DNA from 3 places in the Rothia sp. P4278 genome. Region 1 is predicted to be linked to each of the others. Evidence: predicted binding sites of a transcription regulator. Region 1 holds the regulator's gene; each other region holds the start of a gene.
The links. The regulator LexA, encoded in region 1, represses DNA repair genes until DNA is damaged. The targets are predictions, from matches to a motif close to TCGAACANNTGTTCGA.
Positions count from the first base shown of each region.

Region 2: the regulator LexA is predicted to act here: its motif matches at 1,167-1,182, upstream of ACN085_RS00310 (LexA family protein).
Region 3: the regulator LexA is predicted to act here: its motif matches at 947-962, upstream of ACN085_RS00260 (Y-family DNA polymerase).

Region 1 is NZ_JBLXXU010000005.1:85,669-87,938, forward strand. It holds gene ACN085_RS09595 (ATP-dependent DNA helicase) at 1-714, shown strand, start outside; gene lexA (transcriptional repressor LexA) at 811-1,527, opposite strand; gene ACN085_RS09605 (LysM peptidoglycan-binding domain-containing protein) at 1,742-2,270, shown strand, end outside.
Region 2 is NZ_JBLXXU010000001.1:78,939-81,208, reverse strand. It holds gene ACN085_RS00315 (Y-family DNA polymerase) at 1-713, opposite strand, end outside; gene ACN085_RS00310 (LexA family protein) at 706-1,134, opposite strand; gene ACN085_RS00305 (class I SAM-dependent methyltransferase) at 1,379-1,975, shown strand.
Region 3 is NZ_JBLXXU010000001.1:69,021-71,290, reverse strand. It holds gene ACN085_RS00270 (recombinase family protein) at 1-293, opposite strand, end outside; gene ACN085_RS00265 (hypothetical protein) at 296-733, opposite strand; gene ACN085_RS00260 (Y-family DNA polymerase) at 1,020-2,270, shown strand, end outside.

The sequences.
Region 1 (2,270 bases):
GGTTCGCTGGGCCTCATGGGGCAGGGCTCCCCCCGCTGGGACGGTATCGATGTTGGCTCGCCTTTTGACTACCCTAAACAGGGGGTGCTGTATATCGCTTCTGACCTGCCTAAACCCGGCCGGGGTGTTTCGGTGGAACAGCTGGACCGGCTGGTGGAGTTAGTGACGGCATCTGGTGGCGGTGCCCTGGGGCTCTTCTCCTCTAAACGGGGTGCTGAACTTGCCGCTGAGTATGTTCGAGAAAAAACTGATCTCACGGTGCTCTTGCAGGGGGAGTCGTCCTTGCGGGCCCTGGTCAAGGAATTCACCGAAGACACCCATGCCTGCCTCTTTGGAACCATGAGCCTGTGGCAGGGCGTTGATGTGCCCGGCGACTCTTGCCGTCTGGTCGTTATGGACAGAATCCCTTTCCCACGCCCCGACGACCCGCTATCACAGGCTCGGACCAGGGCAGTTGCAAGTCACGGCGGCAACGGTTTTATGGCTGTTTCAGCTACTCATGCGGCGGTGCGTATGGCCCAGGGAGCCGGTCGCCTAATTCGCTCTGTGCATGATCGCGGTGTGGTTGCTGTGCTGGATTCTCGACTTGCAACCCAGCGTTACGGGTCATTCTTGGTCAAATCGCTACCACCTTTTTGGACTACTACCCGCCAGGACGTAGTGGTAGGCGCCTTACAGCGCTTGCATGAAGCCCTTGAAAGCCAAGAAGCCTAATCAGGGATGGCATAGTAAACAGTCTGGGGCCAGAATCATGGTGATTCTGGCCCCAGACTCTTGAGCTAATAAAATGCTTGCTTTGTCAGATTCGCTCTAGAGGCTACGCAGGACGGAGACGACCTTGCCCATGATGGTTGCTGAGTCACCCAGGATGGGTTCGTACTGAGTGTTCTGAGGTAGCAGCCAGGTGTGCCCATCACGCTGGCGGAAGGTCTTAACCGTTGCCTCGTCATCGAGGAGGGCCGCTACAATTTCACCGTTTTGGGCAGTGTTCTGAGCACGAACCACCACCCAGTCACCGTCGCAGATAGCGGCATCAATCATGGAGTCACCTTTGACTCGAAGCATGAAGAGGTCGCCCTGGCCCACCAGCTGACGCGGGAGAGCCATGACGTCTTCGACCGCCTGTTCTGCGGCAATTGGTGCGCCGGCGGCAATGCGTCCAACCAAGGGGACGGTAGCTACGTTCTCATCATTCTGAGCAAAGGTGGGAAGCACCGGCAGGGTAATGACGCTGGTCTCAGGCCTTGGCTCTTCGAGCGGCTCTTCACCTGTGAGTACTTCAATAGCGCGTGGCCGTTTGGGGTCCCTGCGAATGTATCCCATCTCTTCAAGCCGGGAGAGCTGATGGGTGACAGAAGAGAGCGAAGCCAACCCCACAATATCGCCAATCTCACGCATAGAGGGCGGATAACCGTACTCGTCAATTGCAGTAGATATTGCGTCAAGAATTTTCTTTTGGCGCGCTGTCAGGGGGCGAGCGCCCTTAAGGGAAAGGGGTGCCGGAGTCTGCGGGGGTCGTTCGCTCACGGTGTCTCGTCTCTTATCGGTTCTTAAAGTGTCAGCCACCCCTTGTGTACTTATGAAGTGGTCTTCTAAGACTATGCCAAGCCAGCAGCTTATTCAAACATTTGTTCTAATTTTTCTCGACTCTGTTCGATTTTTCTGATAGAACATATATACGAATCAATTTTAGAACAGGCATTCGATGTGGGTGTCTGAGCATGAATCAGGAGAAAGACTTATGAGCACTATCGCACTGCCCGAGTTTATGGCTCGTACTTCTTTGAAGAAGCCCCTTGATCAGGCAGCTACTTTCGTTCCCCGATCAACTGCCTCCGAAGCTGTCTCGGCGGGTTCTGTTCGACAACCTCGTTACCGTATTCGATATGCTCCCCTTAGCCCTTGTGCCGGGTACCTGGGGGCGAACGCCAGCTCCTCTGGGAGAATCAAAGGAGCCGCTCAGCGGCAAGTTGCCCACGCTGACCGTCCCAGCTTGCCCGCTACCAAGCGCGGGTTGGAGTCTCTAGAAGCTGGGCAGAATGGCTACCAGGTTACTTCGGCAACCAAACATAGTTCCCGTGTGTCTCAGCGCGGGGGTTTCCGCCTTACCCGGAGGGGGCGGCTAATTTTTCGCGGACTACCGCTACTCACGCTGGCAGCCCTCATGGTCTTGGGTGCCTTCACCTTTGCTTTCCCGACCCAGGCCAAGAGCAGCACAAGCTATTCCGAAGCGCCCGTAAGTCAGATGGTTAGGGTCTACCACGGTGACT
Region 2 (2,270 bases), on a different contig from region 1:
TCGATAGCCTTGACCCCATTCAGTTCCAGGACCGTACGCATGAGCACCACACTAAACCGTTTGCGGATGAGTTCTGGGGGCGACTGTGCAAGATCTGCGATGGAAGCAACCCCCATCTTCTCGAGCCGCACCGTTGTGCGCCTACCCACCCCCCATACTTCGGAGACCGGCAGAGCAGCCAGAAGGGCCTGCCTGCGCGCAGCAGGCAGCAGACCCCAGACGCACACACCGTTGAGGGCAGGCACCTTTTTAGCGGTCTTATTGGCCAGCTTAGCCAGCGTTTTGGAGGGGGCTACCCCAACACACACGGGGACGCCCACCCGGCGGGTTAAATCCGCTTTGATAGCGTGTGCCAGATGGTGCGCCTGGTCTTGGGTCACGGGCGCGGTCAGGAAGGCCTCGTCAATGGAGTACTGCTCAAAGTCGGCTGCGTGCTCTTGGAGGACGGACATAACCCGTTGGGAGATATCGCCATAAAGCTCATAGTTTGAGGAGCGTACAGCGACTCCTTGGCTTTCTGCGCGTTCTTGCACCTGATACCAGGGAGTTCCCATAAGATAGCCCAGCGCCTTGGCCTCAGCCGAAAGAGAGATGACACAGCCGTCGTTGTTGGAGAGCACCAGTACCGGCCGCCCCAACAAGGAAGGGTCGAGCAGGCGTTCGCAGGAGACGTAGCAGGTATTGATATCTATATGAAAGATCAGGTTAGACATGGTGCAGGCAGCGGGTCACAACCCCAAAAATCAGGAAGTCAGATTCTTCTGGGATAGGGATGGGTGGGTAGGCGGGGTTCTCGGGCAGCAACCAGCCGCGACCTGCCCGGTCGGTGTGGAAACGTTTGATGGTGAACTCACCATCGATAGCGGCTACGACGATGGAGCCTTCTACCGGTTCGAGGGAGCGATCCACGATAATTTCGTCACCGTCTGCGATCCCCGCATCGACCATAGAGGAGCCGGTGACGCGCAAAATATAGGTGGCCGCGCGGTCCCTAATTAGGATGTCGTTGAGGTCGATGCTGGTGGCCCGGTAGTCCTGGGCGGGTGAGGGAAAGCCGGCTGGCACGGCGACATCGGGGCTGGGAACCAGCAGGGGGCTACTCGCGTAAAGCCGAGCAAGGAGGGTAACTTTCATACCCCTAGAATAGTACATATATTCTATATTTGTAGAATATATGTACTAATTATTGAGGTTGGGCTGGGTTGTTCAGGGAGCATTAAATAAGCCCTACAGGAACAGATCATTCCTGGAAGGTGGGTCGAGAGAGCATAACCAAACAGAGAGACAGCTAGAGAGAATATTCCAAGATTTACCTACCCTGTGTCATGCTGGGTGTGCGCTTACCTTTAGTCCGCCCCAGCACCCCCGGAGACACATCATGGCATCACTTGATCAAGTTACTTTCGACTACTCAATGAGAGCAAAAGAGTATGCTAAAGCCCTTGGAGACATGAGGGCTACCCAGGAGCCAGACAGGGACCTCATCACGGAATGGTGTGGATCTTTCTCAGGGAAAATTCTTGATTTAGGGTGCGGCCCAGGACATTGGACGCACTATATTGCAGCTCAGGGCAAAACTGTACTAGGGGTAGACCCTACTCCCCTGTTTATAGAACTCGCTTCGGCAAAATATCCTCACGATAATTTTGAAGTAGGAACCATTGCCGACACTTGTTCAGGGGACTACCAGGGAATTCTCGCTTGGTACTCGTTGATTCATTGTTCCCCTGATGACCTCAAGAAGGAACTCAAGCTGATTCACTGGGCCCTCCCCAAGAAGGGTAGCTTACTCATTGGCTATTTCCGAGGAGAAGCGTTGGAGCCATTCGATCACGCAGTAACTCAAGCCTGGTACTGGCCGGATAGCTTCATCACCAACCTACTGACAGAAACCGAGTTCAGCACCCTCAAACAAGAGCACCGGGTATACCCAGGCACAAGGGCGCACGGGGCAGTTATTGCAACTAAAGAATAACTGCATAGGGAGGGTGTTCATAACCCAAAAGGCCCTCTCCCGCTGGATTCCCGCGATAAAGGACAAAAAGAAAAGCGCCTCACTTTTCGTGAGACGCTTTTCGTCTTGGTTGCGGGGACAGGATTTGAGCCTGTGACCTCCGGGTTACAAGTCCCGGTATATATTCGAGCCGCCATCGCAACGCTCTATACACAAAGGCTACTTCATGCCTCACGCTAGCCAACTCAAGAGCGATCTTTATCCTCTCATAGCAGCATCCCACACCTTGGTAGAAAACTCGTACTCGATATGATTC
Region 3 (2,270 bases), on a different contig from region 1:
GTATCGAGGCTAGTATCCAGTGCTCGGATAGTAATTCCGCGCTGATCGAGCTCTTGGACGGTTTTGAGCGTATCGACAGTGGAACGCCCTAACCTATCCAACCGTGTAACCACTATGGAATCTTTTTTGCGGGCGTAACTTAGTATCTCCCGAAAGGCAGGGCGAGCAGTCTGCGCACCAGAAGCTATATCGGTGAAAATTTTTTCACACCCGTACTGCTGTAGTTGCTGTTGTTGACTGCGGACAGATTCTACTTGGCCAGGTGTGGAAACGCGGATATAGCCTAGCTTCACGACTAGCTTTCCACCTCATCTTGTTCGTTCGGAGCGACCTTATTCCCGTAGTAGAAGCTAATACAGTACTGTGGGGAAAGAATGAGCGCAAGAAATATGATGATAATAATAATTTCCCTAACATCGCCACTAAGTGGTCGCTTCGGGTTTCCTAACAATAAGGCGATAAGAAAACTGGAAAAGGCATAGCAGCTCACAATGGCCCCACGGTTAAATCTGAAGTGATATTCCGGTGTTTTACTACGCAAAATAAGCCACGATGAGATCAGCACCATACCCAACGGGATTCCAAGAAGTGCCCCGAGAGCCTGTAACAGAAGGCCATCCACCAGTCCATCTGACGCACGGCCCCAAAGAATCAGAACAAAAGTTAGTGTCAGCCCAATCGTTATCCAGGCTCCTATTTTAGAAAGTTTTCTTACATCTTTTAAATTCATCATAAGTTTCAGCCTTCCTGGGAGTTGTTTCTAAAACGAAGGTTTCTGATACAGCAACAGTAGCAGCACCCGAACCCTTTTCCTAGGGGCCTTGAATAGTATCAAAACCCTGTGTCAAAACTAGCGCGTCTCAAAACAGTTGCACAAGGGGTTTTTGATACAAAAGGCTGGTCGCGCCGCCACCCACCCGGATTAGTACATACTTTCTAATATAAGTAGAATGTTTGTACTATCATGTGTTCCATGAAAGAACGCACCTCAAGATACCAGCATGATCCCTCACTCAAACATGGCTAGCCTAATATTCCATGTGGACATCAACTCCTGCTATGTCTCTTGTGAACGCATCCTAGACCCCGGACTGGTTGGAAAGCCCGTGGTGGTGCTATCGAATAATGATGGCTGCATCATCGCGTTATCAGCGGAAGCCAAAGCCCTGGGCTATACGATGGGTGACCCTTGGTTCAAAGTAGAAGCAAGAGCCAGAGCGCAAGGTGTGATAGCCCGGTCTTCAAACTATGAGCTCTACGGCGATATATCTCAGCGGGTCATGGCCGTACTCCAAGAACACGCTGCAGTATTTGAGCAGTATTCCATTGACGAAGCGTTCCTAGAAGTCCCCCTCCCGGCCCAGCAAGCTAGAGCCTTCGCTCTGAAGCTAAAGGGGCTTTTAGCACGGCGGGTAGGTGTGCCGGTCTGTGTTGGAGTAGCTAGCACCAAGACCCTGGCCAAGCTGTCCAACAAGACAGCTAAGAAAGTTCCGGCGCTCAATGGAGTTTGTGTTTGGGAAGACCTGCCAGAAGAGCGGAAACATGCGCTCTTTAGCTCTCTGCCGGTCAGTGAAATATGGGGTGTCGGATCGCGGACCACAGCCAAGCTAGAAAAAATGGGCATTAGCTCAATTGCCCAGCTTGCGGCGGCCCCGCCCCACATTATTCGCAAGAAGTTCAGCGTGGTTCTGATGCGGACTGCCCTAGAACTCAACGGGACTAAGGCTATGGTCTTAGAGGAAGAGCGGGCGTTCAAAGAACAGCTGATTTACTCCCGTGCGTTCTCCGCTCCAGTAGAGAATCGGGAGGATTTGCGTCAGGTGCTTAGTGTGTATGCCCAGCGCGCAGCTTCAAGGCTCTACCGCAGTAATCAGTTGGCAGGGTTACTGACCGCCTTTTGCGGGACCTCTCCTTTCAGCAACGCGCAAAGCCACTACCCCTCCGTTCAAGTAAAGTTGCCGGGCAAGACTGCTGACCCCCTGCTACTTACCAAGGCCGCGGCCATGCTTCTGGATAAGGTTGATTTTGCACGAGTTTCCTATGTGCGTGCCGGTGTTATGCTTACGGACTTAGTGCCTGCTGATGTGCATATCCCCTTGGATGGGTTGCGGTATCGGCATGAGGCCAGGAACATTGCAGGGTTACTGGCTGAAGTTCAGGAGCGCTGTGGTGCCGGAGCTATTGGTCTGGGAGTTGCGGGGCTGGCGGTACCCAGTGAATGGGAGATGAAGAGGGCAATGTTATCTCCCAGGGGCACTACACACTGGGGC